4 regions of the Paraburkholderia sp. SECH2 genome follow, and region 1 is predicted to be linked to each of the others. Evidence: predicted binding sites of a transcription regulator. Region 1 holds the regulator's gene; each other region holds the start of a gene.
The links. The regulator HrcA, encoded in region 1, represses chaperone genes, less so after heat shock. The targets are predictions, from matches to a motif close to TTAGCACTCNNNNNNNNNGAGTGCTAA.
Positions count from the first base shown of each region.

Region 2: a site for HrcA is predicted at 2,621-2,647, ahead of M0D66_RS22565 (co-chaperone GroES). Genes of this name have one in related genera too.
Region 3: a site for HrcA is predicted at 2,348-2,374, ahead of groES (co-chaperone GroES). Genes of this name have one in related genera too.
Region 4: a site for HrcA is predicted at 1,434-1,460, ahead of rpoH (RNA polymerase sigma factor RpoH). Genes of this name have one in related genera too.

Region 1 is NZ_JALPRH010000028.1:56,059-60,239, forward strand. It holds gene hemH (ferrochelatase) at 1-1,026, opposite strand, end outside; gene hrcA (heat-inducible transcriptional repressor HrcA) at 1,203-2,222, opposite strand; gene M0D66_RS31970 (NAD kinase) at 2,436-3,338, shown strand; gene recN (DNA repair protein RecN) at 3,433-4,181, shown strand, end outside.
Region 2 is NZ_JALPRH010000014.1:105,347-109,527, forward strand. It holds gene M0D66_RS22550 (TauD/TfdA family dioxygenase) at 1-617, shown strand, start outside; gene M0D66_RS22555 (DUF3088 domain-containing protein) at 764-1,108, opposite strand; gene M0D66_RS22560 (acyl-CoA dehydrogenase family protein) at 1,163-2,323, opposite strand; gene M0D66_RS22565 (co-chaperone GroES) at 2,671-2,961, shown strand; gene groL (chaperonin GroEL) at 2,980-4,181, shown strand, end outside.
Region 3 is NZ_JALPRH010000018.1:108,067-112,247, forward strand. It holds gene cysC (adenylyl-sulfate kinase) at 1-145, shown strand, start outside; gene groL (chaperonin GroEL) at 290-1,930, opposite strand; gene groES (co-chaperone GroES) at 1,985-2,275, opposite strand; gene M0D66_RS25840 (hypothetical protein) at 2,764-3,045, shown strand; gene M0D66_RS25845 (DUF2471 domain-containing protein) at 3,084-3,488, shown strand; gene M0D66_RS25850 (porin) at 3,628-4,181, opposite strand, start outside.
Region 4 is NZ_JALPRH010000008.1:76,523-80,703, forward strand. It holds gene M0D66_RS16040 (nuclear transport factor 2 family protein) at 170-553, opposite strand; gene M0D66_RS16045 (acyloxyacyl hydrolase) at 597-1,160, opposite strand; gene rpoH (RNA polymerase sigma factor RpoH) at 1,524-2,459, shown strand; gene cydP (cytochrome oxidase putative small subunit CydP) at 2,808-3,068, shown strand; gene M0D66_RS16060 (cytochrome ubiquinol oxidase subunit I) at 3,058-4,181, shown strand, end outside.

The sequences.
Region 1 (4,181 bases):
GCCCTGCAGATTCTGCGCGACGATCTCGCCAAGCGCGGCAATCCACGGCTGCGAGGCGTTCAGGCAGGGAATCCGATGAAACTCCTTGCCGCCCGCCTGCAGGAACTCGTCGCGCACCTCCATGCCGATTTCTTCGATCGTTTCAAGGCAGTCGGCGGTAAAACCCGGACAGAACACGTCGGCACGCCGCACGCCCGCCGAGCCCAATTCCTTCAGCGTGGGCGCGGTGTACGGCTGCAACCACTCGGCCTTGCCGAAGCGCGACTGAAACGTGACGCGGCATTCCACCTGCGTCAATCCCAGCGCCTGCGTCAACAACGCGCCGGTCTGCTGGCATTGCTCGTGGTACGGATCGCCGAGATCCATCGTGCGCTTGGGCACGCCGTGGAAGCTCAGCACCAGCTTGTCGCCCGCCGCGAAATCCGGCCGGCCGTGCTGATGCCAGTAGTGGTGCACCTGAGCGGCGAGCGCGGCGATATACGCCGGATGATCGGCGTACTGCCGCACCGTGCGGATTTCCGGCTGATTGCGCATGCGCTTCAAGGCCGAAAAGGCGTCGTCGAAAGCCGTGGCCGTGGTCGACGACGAGTATTGCGGATACATGGGCATCAGCAGCACGCGCTCGGCGCCCGCCAGCTTGAGCTGGTTCAGCATGGCCGGAATGCCCGGCGTGCCATAGCGCATCGCGTAGTCGACCAGTACCGTGTAGTCGTTCAATTGCAGCAGATGGCGCAAACCCTCCACCTGCTTCTCGGTGAAGACACGCAGTGGCGAGCCTTCCGGCATCCACACGGCCGCGTACTTCTTCGCCGACGCGGGGCTCCGGAACGGCAAAATCAACGTGCGCAGGATCACCTGCCACAGCAGCGCCGGAATTTCGACCACACGCGGATCGGACAGGAACTGCGCAAGATAGCGCCGGACCGCACGCGGCGTCGGCGCGTCGGGCGTGCCGAGATTGATCAGCAACACGGCGACACGGTGTGACGTGGCGTTCTGTGATGGCCGCTCGAGGTCGAAGCGCATAGGCAGCAGGGATAACCGCTTGGGGCGGAGAGTCGGTTCAGGTGGAATTCATTATAGCGGCGCGGTCCATTGCAAGGTCCGCCAGGGCCCCCTGGCCATTCGGCCAATTGGCAAGCCGCGCGCCGTCGCGCATTATTTGCAGCATGAGATGTGCCGCAGCCAACGGTGACCGCAGGTTACTGCTGGCTGAGCGTCAGGGAAAGCAGCCGCGCAGTGATGTCCACGATTGGGATCACGCGGTTGTAAGCCATGCGGGTCGGCCCGATCACGCCGAGCGTGCCGACAATCTTGCCGTTCACCTCATAAGGCGCGGTGACGACGCTCATTTCCTCGATCGGCACGAGATTCGACTCGCCGCCAATGAAAATCTGCACGCCCGCGGCGTGACTCGACACGTCGAGCAACTGAAGGAGACTGGTCTTTTGGTCGAATACATCGAACAGCTTGCGCAAGCGCGCCATGTCCGACGACAGGTCGGCGACTTCGAGCAGGTTGCGCTCGCCGGAAATCAGCACGGTCTCGCCGGTGTCGGACTCATCCGTGCTGGCCGTGACCGCGGCGTGCATCAGCGTGGTCATGTCGCCGCGCAATTCGTCGATTTCTTCGCGCAGGCGGCGGCGCACGTCGTCGAACGAGAGGCCCGCGAAGTGCGCGTTGATGTAATTGGAGGCTTCCACCAGCTGCGACGGCGAAAAGTCGCGCTGGGTGGCCATGATGCGGTTCTGTACGTCGCCCTCGGGCGTCACGATGATCAGCAGGATGCGCTTGTCCGACAGGCGCATGAATTCGATCTGCTTGAACACGTGGCTGCGGCGCGGCGTGAGCACCACGCCGGCGAACTGCGACAGATTGGACAGCACACTAGCCGCTGCGGCGACGACTTTCTGCGGTTCGCCCGCCTGCAGCGTAGTCTTGACGATACGCATCACCGCTTCTTCGTCCGCGGCGGATTCCACCGTCAGCATGGTGTCGACGAACAGCCGGTAGCCGCGCGGCGTCGGGATCCGGCCCGCCGACGTATGCGGACTGATTACGAGCCCCAGGTCCTCGAGATCGGACATCACGTTGCGGATCGTGGCCGGGCTCAGTTCGAGGCCGGAGTAGCGTGACAACGTGCGCGAGCCGACCGGCTGACCTTCGGCGATGTAGCGCTCGATCAGCGTTTTGAGGAGGGTTTGTGCGCGGGGATCTAGCATGACGGAAAATTTTAGCTCAATGGCGCGGCTACAGCGAGCGCTAACGGCGCCAACCCCTGACTATCGCGCCGCCGGTTGGCGGGGCAGCGCCTGTCATCAATGTTTCACCATTCTAACGATAATCCTCCAATGCGCTGGCAGCCCGTTTGCGCAGGCCCGTCACCGGGTCTGTCTGCGGTTCTTTTCAGGCCCTACCTATGGTGTAATGCCGGCATGCAAGTGACCAGCCAGTTCAAGACCGTCGCGCTCGTCGGGCGCAACAATACGCCGGGCATCGGCGAGCCGCTGACCGCGCTCGCCTCGTGCATCGCGAAGCGCGGCTTCGAGGTCGTATTCGAAGCCGACACCGCCGCCGAAATCGGCGTCACCGACTATCCGGCGCTACGCCCCGCCGAGATCGGCGCGCGCGCCGACGTTGCCGTGGTGCTAGGCGGCGACGGCACGATGCTAGGCATTGGCCGCCAGCTTGCGCCCTACCGCACGCCGCTGATCGGCATCAACCACGGCCGCCTGGGCTTCATTACCGACATTCCGATCTCCGACATGCGCGAGATCGTGCCGCAAATGCTCTCGGGTAACTTCGAGCGCGAAGAGCGCATGTTGCTCGAGGCGCGCATCATGCGCGACGGCGCCCCGATCTATCACGCGCTTGCCTTCAACGATGTGGTGGTCAACCGCAGCGGTTTCTCGGGGATGGCGGAACTGCATGTCTCGGTGGACGGGCGCTTCATGTACAACCAGCGCTCGGACGGCCTGATCGTCGCCACGCCAACGGGTTCGACCGCCTACGCGTTGTCTTCGCAGGGGCCGATCCTGCATCCGCAACTACAAGGCATCGTGCTGGTGCCGATCGCGCCGCATGCGTTGTCGAACCGGCCAATCGTGCTGCCGGACGACTCGAAGGTGAGCATCCAGATCGTCTCGGGCCGCGAAGTAAACGTCAACTTCGACATGCAGTCGTTCACTTCGCTGGAATTGGGCGACACGATCGAAGTGCGCCGCTCGCGCCATACGGTGCCGATGCTGCACCCGGTCGGTTACAGCCATTTCGCCACGCTGCGCAAGAAACTGCACTGGAACGAATACCCGTCGCACGAAGAAGATACCAAGCCCTGAGCGGTCCCCGAGCGCCGGAATGCCGGACCGCCGGGCTATCGGAACACGAACGCCGCTGCCGAACCCTGAATCTCAAGCTCACCAGACGACCTCCATGCTTCGCCACCTCTCGATACGCGACTTCGTCATCGTCGCCGCGCTCGACCTCGAATTCGATAGCGGCTTTACCGTTTTCTCAGGCGAAACAGGCGCCGGCAAGTCGATCCTGATCGACGCGCTGGCCCTCGCGCTCGGCGCCCGCGCCGATGCAAGCGTGGTGCGCACCGGCGAGAGCCGCGCCGACATCACCGCGGAATTCGAGACGCATGCGCCAGTCGAGCAATGGCTCGACGAGCAGGCGCTCGGCACGACCGCCGACGACGGCCATCACGGCAGCACCGTCATGCTGCGTCGCGTGGTGGACGCAAATGGCCGCTCGCGCGCGTTCATCAACGGCACGGCGGCAACGCTCGCGCAGTTGCGCGAAGTCGGCGAGATGCTGGTGGATATTCACGGGCAGCATGCGCACCAGTTGCTGATGCGTCCGGACGCGCAGCGCGAACTGTTCGACACCCACGCCGGCCTCACGGAAACCGCGGTAGCCGTCACGCGTGCATGGCGGTCGTGGCGCGACAAGGTTCAGGCCATCGAGCATGCGCAAACGCGCGACCGCGAGCTGCAACTGGAGCGCGAGCGTCTCGCCTGGCAGCTCACCGAGCTGGACAAACTTTCACCGCAACCGGGCGAATGGGAAGAGGTCAACACCGAGCACCGGCGCCTGTCGCACTCGGCCAATCTGATCGACGGCGTGCAAGGGGCGCTCGGCGCACTGTCCGAATCTGATGAAGCGATGATCACGCATCT
Region 2 (4,181 bases), on a different contig from region 1:
GGACTGGTTGGCACACGGATGTGACGGCCGCGGTCAATCCACCCTGGGCGTCGATCCTGCGCGGCGTGACCATTCCGCCGTACGGCGGCGATACCCAGTGGACCAATCTGGTGGCCGCGTATCAGAAGCTGTCCGCGCCGTTGCGCACGTTTGTCGATGGGCTGCGCGGGCTGCACCGCTTTACGCCACCAGCCGGCGCGAGTGGAACGGAAGCGTTTGTCAAAGCCGTCGAACAACGCATTCTCGTTACCGAGCATCCGCTCGTCAGAGTGCATCCGGAAACGGGCGAGCGGGCACTCTATGTGAGCCCGAGTTTCCTGAAGTCGATTGTCGGCGTGACGCCACGCGAAAGCCAGGTGCTGCTCGAACTGCTCTGGGAACATGTGACGCGGCCCGAATTCACCGTGCGCTTCAAATGGGAGGCCGGCAGCGTCGCGTTCTGGGACAACCGCGCGACGGCTCACCTCGCCCCTACGGATATTTTCGATCTCGACTTCGACCGGCAGTTGTATCGCACGACGTTGGTGGGTGATGTGCCGGTTGGCCCGGACGGTGCTCAGTCTGTCGCGATCGAAGGCTCGCCGGTGAGCGCCGCTGCTGCGGTCGCGTTGAACTGAAGCTCACTGTGAATCATTCAACTCTGGCTGCGCGCTCGTCTGCGTCGACGACGCGCAGCTGAGTTTTTCGATTGTCAGTCGGGCCTCAATTTGTTCGGTGAGCGCGTACTGCTATCGCTACGCGAAGCCGACCTCAAGCCGCTGCGTCAATGCACCTTAGGAAAACCGTGACGCTGCGCGAGCAGGTCGAGGATCCGGCGCGTATCGGTTACGAAGCGCTTCTCGCCCAGCGTCTGGGCATCTGCCGGCGCAGGCTGTTCGTCGCCGAAAATCAAAACTGGCAGACTCTGGTGCTCAGCGTCGAGCGCGTCCACGACCGCCGCGCGCGGACGTGGAAACGGCAAGCGGCGAATATCCAGGCGTGCGTTGAGCGCAGGATCGCTCGCGAGCAGACCTTCGATAGGCGCGCCATCAGGACAGATGAAGCGCTCGCCGGGGTGGTTCGGATCGGTGAAGCCCGGCTCCAACAGCAATAACAGATCTCGGCTCATGGCATTCAATCAATGGAAGATGGGTGAAAGGATCGTGGCGTTTTTTCCAGCGTTTCAGAAAACCCGCCCCTCAGTCAGATGCGTGGTCACGCCGTTCAACTCGTAATCGCCAATCACGCGAGCTTTATGCAGCAACGGGTTGTGGCTGAAGATGGTGCGCAGATTGCGCCAGTGACGGTCGAAGTTGTGCGCTCGCCCAGTGGCCGATGCTCCGCCGATTTCAAACAGACGCTCGCCCGCATAGAGGGCCAGCTTGCTGACCACCAGTTGCGTTTTGGCGGTAGCCAAGGACCCTTCCAGCACGAGTTCTTCCGCATTGGCTGCGCCGCTACGGATTGCATTTGCCGAACGGTCCAGCGTGCGTGCGTTTTGCGCGACCAGCGCGTCGATGGATAGACTATGCGCCGCGAGATCGCCCACCACCTGTTGCACGAAACCGTCCTCGCGTGCCGAGGGCGCCGGGCTATGCAGCACCGGGCGACCGTATTGCGTCACGTAGCGCCGCGCATCCGCGAGAATGTTGCGCACGATACCCGCCGCGACCGTGACCAGATGCAATTGCCGCACCGCGCTGCCATGGCGGCCCGCAAGACTCGTATAGCCGCGCGTTGCGATTTCATGGGCAAATACCTGCACGTTGTCGAGCACGAGACTGCCGCTCGCCGTCATGCGTTGACCCATCCCGTCCCAATCGTCGAGCACTTGCAGGCCTTCACGTGAGACCGGGATAACGATTGATACCTTCTCGTCGTTTTCATCCTGCACGTTGATACGCGCGTAGTCGGAGAACGCCGTGCCGGTCGAGTAATATTTTTTGCCCGTTACGCGAAAATGCTCACCGTCGCGCACCAGCTTGGTGACGATTTCGCCGGGCCTGGATGTGCCGAGCTCCGTTGACGCACCTCCAAAGATCGCCCCTTCCCGTACACGCTCGATCTGCGTGTCGTTGAAGGCGGAGCGCGGCGACAGCACCAACTGCTCGGTCAGATCGAAATGAATCCGCAATGCGTGCGCGACATTCGACTCTTCCGCAGCCAGCGTGGCGATCACATGGAAGAGATCTTCCAGCGAACCGCCGAGGCCGCCCCACTCGACCGGAAAACGGAGCACGCCGAGCCCCGATTCGCGAAACAATGCGAAGCGGTCGAACGGCAACTCGCGCCGCACCTCGCGTTGCGCGGCATCTTCGCCGATCGCTTTAGCGAGCGCCGGCAACGCGCTGAGCGCCGCCTAAAGCCGTGCACGTGCTGTGCTTTCCTGAGAGACCTGCATGCCGTCATTCCTTGTATAAGCGCACGGATCAGGCTTGATCCGGCTGATTGTCCTGTGAGCGTGTATCGGCGTCCCAATGGGACGTGCCGATTCGACGGATCAGTATAGGGACGCGGCCCACCTTGCAAAACCAGCGAATCGAGCTATTGATATGCGCGTTTCTGAAATGCCATTCGCCGATAAGGATCGATGAATCCGTTATTGGAGCGTCGCGCGGCATCTTTCTATACTCGATTCCGGTCAGCACTCACCAGCGACGAGTGCCAAATTTCAATCGCGGAAGTCGAACCATGAGCCTACGTCCCTTGCATGACCGCTTGATCGTCAAGCGCCTCGACCAGGAAACCAAAACTGCTTCAGGCATCGTCATTCCGGAAAGCGCCGCCGAAAAGCCAGACCAGGGCGAAGTGATCGCCATTGGGCCGGGCAAGCGCGATAGCGACGGCAAACGCATCGAGCCCGACCTGAAAGTCGGCGAGCGCGTGCTGTTCGGCAAGTACGCCGGCCAGTCGGTCAAAGTCGACGGCAACGAACTGCTCGTGCTGCGCGAAGAAGATGTCGTCGCAGTCGTCACGCAATAACGAACGGAGCATCAAACCATGGCAGCAAAAGAAATTATTTTTAGTGACGTCGCCCGCTCGAAACTCGTAGAAGGCGTCAACATTCTGGCCAACGCGGTCAAGGTCACGCTCGGTCCGAAGGGCCGCAATGTCGTGCTGGAACGCAGCTTCGGCTCGCCGGTGGTGACGAAAGACGGCGTCTCGGTCGCCAAGGAAATCGAATTGCCGGACCGCGTGCAGAACATCGGCGCGCAACTCGTGAAGGAAGTCGCCTCGCGCACCAGCGACGCCGCCGGCGACGGCACCACCACCGCAACCGTGCTCGCACAAGCCATCGTGCGTGAAGGTCAGAAATATGTCGCGGCAGGTCTCAACCCGTTGGACCTGAAACGCGGCATCGACAAAGCGGTGATCGCCGCGATCGACGAGCTGAAGAAGATCAGCAAGCCGACCACGACCAGCAAGGAAATCGCTCAGGTCGCAACGATCTCGGCCAACGGCGAAGAGTCGATCGGCCAGCGTATCGCCGAAGCGATCGACCGGGTCGGCAAGGAAGGCGTCATTACCGTGGAAGACGGCAAGTCGCTCGACGATGAACTCGACGTGGTGGAAGGTCTGCAATTCGATCGTGGCTACCTGTCGCCGTATTTCATCAACGATCAGGACAAGCAGGTTGCCGTGCTCGATAACCCGTTCGTGCTGCTGCACGACAAGAAGGTGTCGAATATCCGCGATCTGCTGCCGATTCTGGAGCAGGTCGCCAAAGCCGGCCGCCCGCTTCTGATCATCGCGGAAGACGTGGAAGGCGAAGCGCTGGCTACGCTCGTGGTCAACAACATTCGCGGCATTCTGAAGACCGTCGCGGTCAAGGCGCCGGGCTTCGGCGACCGCCGCAAGGCCCTGCTCGAAGACATCGCGATTCTGACCGGCGGTCAGGTGATCGCTGAAGAGACCGGCCTGACGCTCGAGAAAGCGACACTGGCGGAACTCGGTCAAGCCAAACGCATCGAGGTGGGCAAGGAGAACACCACGGTTATCGACGGCGCCGGCGACAGCAAGAACATCGAAGCGCGTGTGAAGCAGATCCGCACACAGATCGAGGAAGCAAGCTCCGACTACGACCGCGAAAAACTGCAGGAACGTGTGGCGAAGCTGGCGGGCGGCGTGGCGGTCATCAAGGTGGGCGGCGCGACCGAGATCGAGGTCAAGGAAAAGAAAGACCGTGTCGACGACGCGCTGCA
Region 3 (4,181 bases), on a different contig from region 1:
CGTATCAGCAGCCTATGAAGCGCCGGCCGATCCTGAATTGAAAATAGACACCGCAGCGCTGACGCCGGCTGAAAGCGTGGCGAATATATTTACCTACTTGCGCGATAACCACCTCACGAATCTCGCTTGCGTGGAGCGCTCGTAATACCGGATCGCCTAACCGCTTGCCCCAGAACAAAAAACCCGCATTTCTGCGGGTTTTTTGTTCTGGGAAGTACGCCTCGCGACGCACCTCCCCATGTGTTTCCAACTGAGCCTCAAACGAGGCCAAGTGAGGCTCAATCGGAAATTACATGTCCATGCCCATGCCGCCCATGCCGCCGGGCATACCGCCGCCCATCGGAGCATCTTCCTTCGGCAGTTCGCAAACAGCTGCGTCGGTGGTCAACAGCAGGCCAGCGACCGAAGCTGCGTTTTGCAGCGCCGTGCGCGTCACCTTCGTCGGGTCCACGACACCTGCGTCAACCAGGTCGACGTACTCGCCGGTTGCAGCGTTGTAGCCGTAGTTGCCCGTACCAGCAGCAACAGCTGCCACCACGACGCTGGCTTCTTCGCCACCGTTCGTGACGATCTGACGCAGCGGCTCTTCCATCGCGCGCAGCACGATCTTGATACCTGCGTCCTGATCGGCGTTAGCGCCCTTCAGACCAGCGATTGCCGTACGTGCACGGATCAGTGCGACGCCGCCGCCAGCAACGATGCCTTCTTCCACAGCTGCGCGCGTTGCGTGCAGTGCGTCTTCGACACGTGCCTTCTTTTCCTTCATTTCGACTTCGGTCGCAGCACCGACCTTGATCACTGCAACACCGCCAGCCAGCTTGGCCACGCGTTCTTGCAGCTTTTCACGGTCGTAGTCCGACGTAGCTTCTTCGATTTGCGTGCGAACTTGCTTCACACGTGCTTCGATGGTTGCTGCTTCGCCAGCGCCGTCGATGATCGTCGTGTTTTCCTTGCCCACTTCGATGCGCTTCGCTTGACCCAGTTCAGCCAGCGTTGCCTTTTCGAGCGTCAGGCCGGTTTCTTCAGCGATGACTTGACCGCCGGTCAGGATCGCGATGTCTTCCAGCATGGCCTTACGACGATCGCCGAAGCCCGGAGCCTTGACAGCAACAGTCTTCAGGATGCCGCGGATGTTGTTCACAACCAGCGTAGCCAGCGCTTCGCCTTCGACGTCTTCTGCGATGATCAGCAGCGGACGGCCAGCCTTAGCGACTTGCTCGAGGACCGGGAGGAGGTCACGAATGTTCGAAACCTTCTTGTCGTGCAGCAGCACGAACGGGTTTTCGAGCACAGCAACTTGCTTGTCCGGGTTGTTGATGAAGTACGGCGACAGGTAGCCGCGGTCGAATTGCATACCTTCGACAACGTCCAGTTCGTCTTGCAACGACTTGCCGTCTTCAACGGTGATGACGCCTTCCTTGCCAACCTTGTCCATCGCTTCAGCGATACGGTCGCCGATCGACGAGTCGCTGTTTGCCGAGATCGAACCGACTTGAGCGATTTCCTTGTTGGTCGTGCACGGCTTGCTGATCTTGCGCAGTTCTTCGATCGCTGCGAACACAGCCTTGTCGATACCGCGCTTCAGGTCCATCGGGTTCATGCCCGATGCAACGTACTTCATGCCTTCGCGGACGATCGACTGAGCCAGAACCGTTGCGGTCGTGGTGCCGTCACCTGCGTTGTCGCTGGTCTTGGAAGCAACTTCCTTGACCATTTGTGCGCCCATGTTCTGGAGCTTGTCTTTCAGTTCGATCTCTTTCGCGACCGAAACACCATCCTTCGTGACCGTCGGGCCGCCGAAGCTGCGTTCCAGGACAACGTTGCGACCCTTCGGGCCCAGCGTGACCTTCACAGCGTTCGCGAGGATGTTCACGCCTTCAACCATCTTGGCACGGGCGGAATCACCGAATACGACGTCTTTAGCTGCCATCTTCTAACTCCTTGAATTCTTTGGGATATGACCGGGAAAAGTAGCGACTGGCGCTTACTTCTGCACCACGGCCATGATGTCTTCTTCGCGCATCACGAGCAGTTCGTTGCCGTCGACCTTGACGGTCTGGCCTGCATACTTGCCGAACAGGACGCGGTCACCAACTTTCACGTCGAGGGCGATTTGTGCGCCTTTGTCGTCACGCTTGCCCGGGCCGACTGCCAGAATTTCGCCTTGATCCGGCTTTTCTGCTGCGGCTTCGGGGATCACGATGCCCGACGCGGTCTTGGTTTCTTGATCCAGACGTTTGACGATCACGCGATCATGCAAAGGACGAAGGTTCATACATACTCCTCTCTTGATTGAGACTGAAGAACGCTGAGAAAACCCGGCTGGCTGAGCCAACCGGCGATGTTGTTAGCACTCTCGTGCAGCGAGTGCTAATTATATGGACGGGTGGTGACAAATTCAAGAAGGGATGTCGCTTTGACAGTTGACGATGTCGACATTCGCTCACGCCTGAACCTTGCACCGCAGCGAAAACTGAAGATGCCTGAAGGATCACCTTTAAATACAGCAGGTTATCCGTGCGCACTCGCCGCCATCAGGTTGCGCGCTGCGCGCTTCCGGACGGCTATTCCTCAGCTACGTACGCGAAATATGTGCGTAATCCCTGGACCAGGGAAATCCCTTGACCCGCCGGCAATCGAAATATCTCGCTCCAACTCGGACACGATGGCCGTTCGGCTAATGGAGTAGACCTGCAAATTGACTTGCATCCCGATCAAATACTGTATAAATTTACAGTACTGTGTTTACATACAGGACCGGTCATGAACCAGCTCATCCGCATCTTGAACGACGGTGATCGCGAAACGCTTGCGTGGTTGCGCAAGCATGTCGGAGACGTACGCGTGGCTGACGCGGCGCGACATCTGGGAGGCAACGGCAAACCCTATCTATCAGCGGTGTGCCGCTACCTCGGCGTACGTCCACCAACGCCTCATCAACATGTCCGGCCTGTTGAAGACTGCACGGTCGGCGACAACTATCTTGCCCAGATCCGCCAGTTATTGGCACAGCGAAACCAGGCGTTGTTGAAGCATCAGATTTGATGCTGCGAATTGCGGCGAGTCCTCAGGAAAATAACAGTATGAATAACGACTCCGCTCTTGATATGGATGTCCAAGACATCAATCCTGTCGCCCTCGAACGCGCACTTCGCAGCGCGTCGCTCGACCTCCAGCAGATCATTGCCACGGTCGCAGGTCGTCACCTCGACAGTGGCCGTCGCCGTTACTCAAGCAGCGCGCAATTGCCGACCTGGCGCACGCTGCTGACAATCGACGAACAGGTCTTTGAGAATCGGGGCTTCCAGGCGCGGCACAGCGAGGCAGTGCGCTCTACGTTTATCCGATTTGAGGACAGTCGTTTGTCCGGAATGGATTTCGACGAACCCGTCGACTGGCGACGTGACGACGACAACTTGCCAGCCGTGTACCTGCTCGTGCGCGCATTGGTACAGGCCGACGCTACCCATGCGGCCGCTCAGGACTAATGCGCCGATTCAACTTTGAACTCCCGATCTGCGCCCAGCCGCCATCGAAAAAATAAGGTTTCAATATCGCCGATCCAGAGTTCTGTCGAGCAAACAAAAAAGCCCGCATCACGCGGGCTTTCTTTAGTGCATCTATCGATTAGAACTTGTGGCGAATGCCAACAGTCACAGTAGCCTGCTTGTTGGAACCCGAGTCGCCGGTTGCCGAGCCGATAACAGCAACAGCGGCCGTACCCGACGAGTCTTGTGTTCCCGATGCGGTCGTGTAGCCAGCAAATGCGTAGACATCCGTACGCTTGCTAAGCGAGTAGTCCGCTGCAACAGCGAACTGGTTGTACTTTGCCGACGAATTGCCGCTCGACTTCATGTACACGTAGCCAATCTCGGTCTGCAGCGGCGCCGATACCTGCCACACTGCGTACACCGAACCCGTGTTGTACTTTTCCGTCTGCGTGAATGTCGAGCTGGCGTCTGCAGTGTATTCGGCATGGCTGAAGTAGCCGCCCAGGGTCACCGAGCCGAACACGTAGTTGCCGCCGATACGGGCATTGTTGATCGACGCCGCAGTGGAGTACGCCGCGTTGACCGATGTGTTGAACAGCGAATCCCACGTCGTCGTACCGCGGTTCGTGCCGTTGCCGTTGCTCAGGTGATAGTAACCTGCGGCCAGGTTGACCGGACCGTTGCTGTATG
Region 4 (4,181 bases), on a different contig from region 1:
CCGTTTGGACCGCATTAGCGGCGGCGGCGCAACTGCATCAAAACCCGCCTGACCGACCCACCAGGCGGCCAATTCAGCATGAGCGGTGCAACCCGCCTGCTCTTGCCGTTCGAGCGCTCACAAGGCGCTCACCCACTGCGACTGGCGAAACGGAGTGAGCTCAAAAAGCTCACTCGATCGCGCAACGCGTCGCCTGCCAGGCAATCAGACGCCATTGCCCGTCTTCCTGTGTGTGAATCGCCGTGTACGCAATCGGAAACAGCAGCGCGCCATTGTTCGCTTCCATTTCGATCAGCGCGCGCCCCGTGACGACGCAGGTCTCGCGCCCCACCGGCAGCACATCTTGCGACTGCACCTCGATCTGCCGATAGCGGCGGCGCCCAGCGGTAATACCGTCGATGAACTGTCGCTTCGTTTCGCGCTTGCCGTTCGTATGGACATAGCTCACGTTGTCCGCGAGCAGCGCATCGAGCGACTGCCCGTCGCCGTCGACCATCGCACGGAAGCGCTCGCGCTCGAGCCCGCGAATCGCTTCGATTATCTTTGCCGCCATTGCTCAGCCCCTTGCACCGGTGAGCCGAACGTGGCCACGGTCGTCAGAAGTTATATTGCAAATATAGCTGGTGGAAATTTATACCAGGATTCGGCTCTTTGATACCGCCATTGGAAATATGCTGGAAGCGGTAGCCCGCCTCGTACTGCTGGTGACTGCCGAATTGCAGGCCAACTCCCGCCATGGGGGCGAACTGGAACGCAGTCGCGAGTGTGAGGTCAGTAGAAATTCTCGGGCTCGACAGGAGGCGGATACCGGCACCTGCTTCGATGTAAGGGCGAATCGCACCCGCTCCGTCGATGAAGCGAATGATAGGCGTCACACCGATCTCGCCGATGTTCTCGTGCACATTGCCTTCGTCGGTGTGCCACCAGGCCACATGCGCTTCGCCGATCAGCGAAAAGTGCCAATCGCCGATCTGCCACCACGTCAGATTCGGATCCCAGACCAGGCCGAGATCGAGTTTTTTAATGTGGTGATCTCCGAGACCGCCGGCGATCTGCACGCCGAACTGGTCGGCTGCCGCCACTCCGGAGCAGGCAAGTAGCAAAGCCGCCGACACACCTTTTAGAGCCAGACCACGCCAAACATTTTTTTTGTTGTTCATCGAACACCCGACCTAGTCGAACGCTGATTACCTTCGAATTGTTCCGCCTATTCTAAAGACAATCCTGATTTCGTGGATTGTCTGAAGAATGTTGAATTTCCGCAATTAGTCACTTCGGTTTTAGAAAAAGTCGGTCACTTATAAGACCGAAAGGAATGTGTTAGGTAAATTCTACGGCGCACACGCACTTGCCGACAGAGCCCTCCATGGCTATCAAAACCTAAATTTCAATAGGAATTTACGGAACTTGGATGCCCCTACGGCCTCTAAGTATTAGCACTCGGCAAATCAGAGTGCTAACATCCAACGCTGGAGTCGTTTTAACTGAACACGCTTTTGTCTGATTCCAAAGGAGTTTCCTACGTGAGCCATGCAATGACCCTTCCGAGTACTTTGAGCCCGTCGTCGGCTAAGGCCGCTTCGGCAGGTGCGCTGGCGCTCTCGCATTCCTCGCTGCTGCCCGGTCAACTGGGCAATATCGACGCCTACATCCAGGCCGTAAATCGGATTCCGATGCTGACGCCGGCGGAAGAACGCCAGTTCGCCACCGAATTTCGCGAGCAGGACAACCTTGGGTCCGCACGCCGTCTCGTCCTGTCGCACCTGCGGCTGGTCGTATCGATCGCGCGCAATTACCTTGGTTATGGACTGCCGCATGCCGACCTGATCCAGGAAGGCAATATTGGCCTGATGAAGGCCGTGAAGCGCTTTGACCCCGAGCAAAACGTGCGCCTCGTGTCGTACGCCATGCACTGGATCAAGGCTGAGATCCACGAATACATTCTGCGTAACTGGCGGATGGTGAAGGTCGCCACCACCAAGGCGCAGCGCAAGCTGTTCTTCAACCTGCGCAGCCACAAGCAGGGTCTCGGCGCATTCACGCCGGACGAGATCGAAGGTCTCGCCAAAGAGCTGAACGTGAAGCGTGAAGAAGTGGCCGAGATGGAAACGCGCTTGTCCGGCGGCGATATCGCGCTGGAAGGTCAGGTCGAAGACGGCGAAGAGTCGTACGCGCCGATCGCCTACCTCGCCGACTCGCATAGCGAGCCGACAGCCGTGCTGGCTTCGCGTCAGCGCGACAAGCTGCAAAGCGACGGTATCGCGAGCGCGCTGGACGCACTAGACGCCCGCAGCCGCCGCATCATCGAGGCTCGCTGGCTGAAGGTGGAAGACGACGGTTCGGGCGGCTCGACGCTGCACGAACTGGCCGACGAGTTCGGCGTGTCGGCCGAACGCATCCGCCAGATCGAGGCAAGCGCAATGAAGAAAATGCGCGGCGCGTTGACTGAATATGCGTAACACTTAAAGCTTGAGTCGTGCCGGCTCGTCTGGCGCGCGCTGTTTAGCTGCAAAGCCCTGCCCTCGCAAGAAGGCAGGGCTTTTTTGTGCCCACTCGACAATGCCAGCGCTCGATCGAAGACGCACGCGCACTCACTCAAGAACATGCCCACCAAACACGTGTTTCTTGACGTATCACAAGCCCCATAGCAATACTGTCCAGACGGCGTGACGTTCGCGACCCAATGCCGCAGTGCCGAACTTACGCGCACTAGGTCATTGCTCCTAGAATCGGGATGAACTCGCCAGGCCTCCGAACCGGCCTGGATCCAGCCGGTTAAACCGGTGTGAAGTTGCCTTCTACCGATCATGACCATAGCCCTGAATCGCCATAGCACCCCTCGCTCGAGCCTGCGAAAACGGCTCGCCGCCTGGGCGCGCGGTCCGACGCTGGCGCGGGATATCGCCATCGTCCTCACCATCAAATTCGCATTACTGATGGTGCTCAAGTACGCGTTCTTCAATCATCCGCAGGCGGAGCATATGTCGCTGCCGCCTGAACAAGTCGCGCAGGCGCTGCTGTCCGTGCCTGCCTCGCATCCGTCCCAAGGTGGTCAACATGCCCGTTAGCGAAGTCGTAGAACTGTCGCGCCTCCAGTTCGCCATCACGGCGCTTTATCACTTTCTGTTCGTGCCGCTCACGCTCGGTCTGTCCTGGTTGCTGGTCATCATGGAGTCCGTCTATGTGATGACCGGCAAGCAGATCTACAAAGACATGACCCAGTTCTGGGGCAAGCTGTTCGGCATCAACTTTGCGATGGGGGTCACCACCGGCCTCACGCTGGAATTCCAGTTCGGCACCAACTGGTCGTACTACTCGCACTATGTCGGCGACATCTTCGGCGTGCCGCTGGCCGTTGAAGGGTTGATGGCGTTCTTCCTCGAGTCGACCTTCGTCGGCCTCTTCTTCTTCGGATGGAAGCGGCTCTCGAAAGTGCAGCACGTAAGCGTCACGTTCCTCGTCGCGCTCGGCTCGAATCTGTCGGCGCTGTGGATTCTGGTGGCCAACGGCTGGATGAATAATCCGGTCGGCGCTACCTTCAACTACCAGACCATGCGCATGGAACTCGACAGCATCTTCTCGGTGCTATTCAATCCGGTCGCGCAGGTGAAGTTCGTGCACACCGTATCGGCCGGTTATGTGACCGCTTCGATGTTCGTGCTCGGTGTGTCGTCGTGGTATCTGTTGAAGCGCCGCGACACCGAATTCGCTTTGCGCTCGTTCGCCATTGCCGCCGGCTTCGGCCTGGCCTCGACACTGTGCGTGATCGTGCTCGGCGACGAATCCGGCTACCGCACCGGTGAAGTTCAGCAGGTCAAGCTGGCCGCCATCGAATCCGAATGGGAGACGGCACCCGCACCCGCGCCCTTCACGATCATCGGCATTCCGAACCAGAAGGAAGAACGCACTGACTATGCGATCCGCATTCCGTATGCGCTCGGCCTCATCGCCACGCGCTCGATCGACGAACCGGTGGTCGGCCTGAAAGAACTGATGGCGCAAAACGAAGTGCGCATCAAGAACGGCATGCTCGCCTATGCCGCGCTGCAACGGCTTAAACAGGGCGACGCCACGGACGAAGTCAAAGCCGCCTTCGACGCGCACAAAGAAGACCTCGGCTACGGCCTGATGCTCAAGCAGTTCACCCCGAACGTCACCGACGCCACGCCGGATCAGATCGT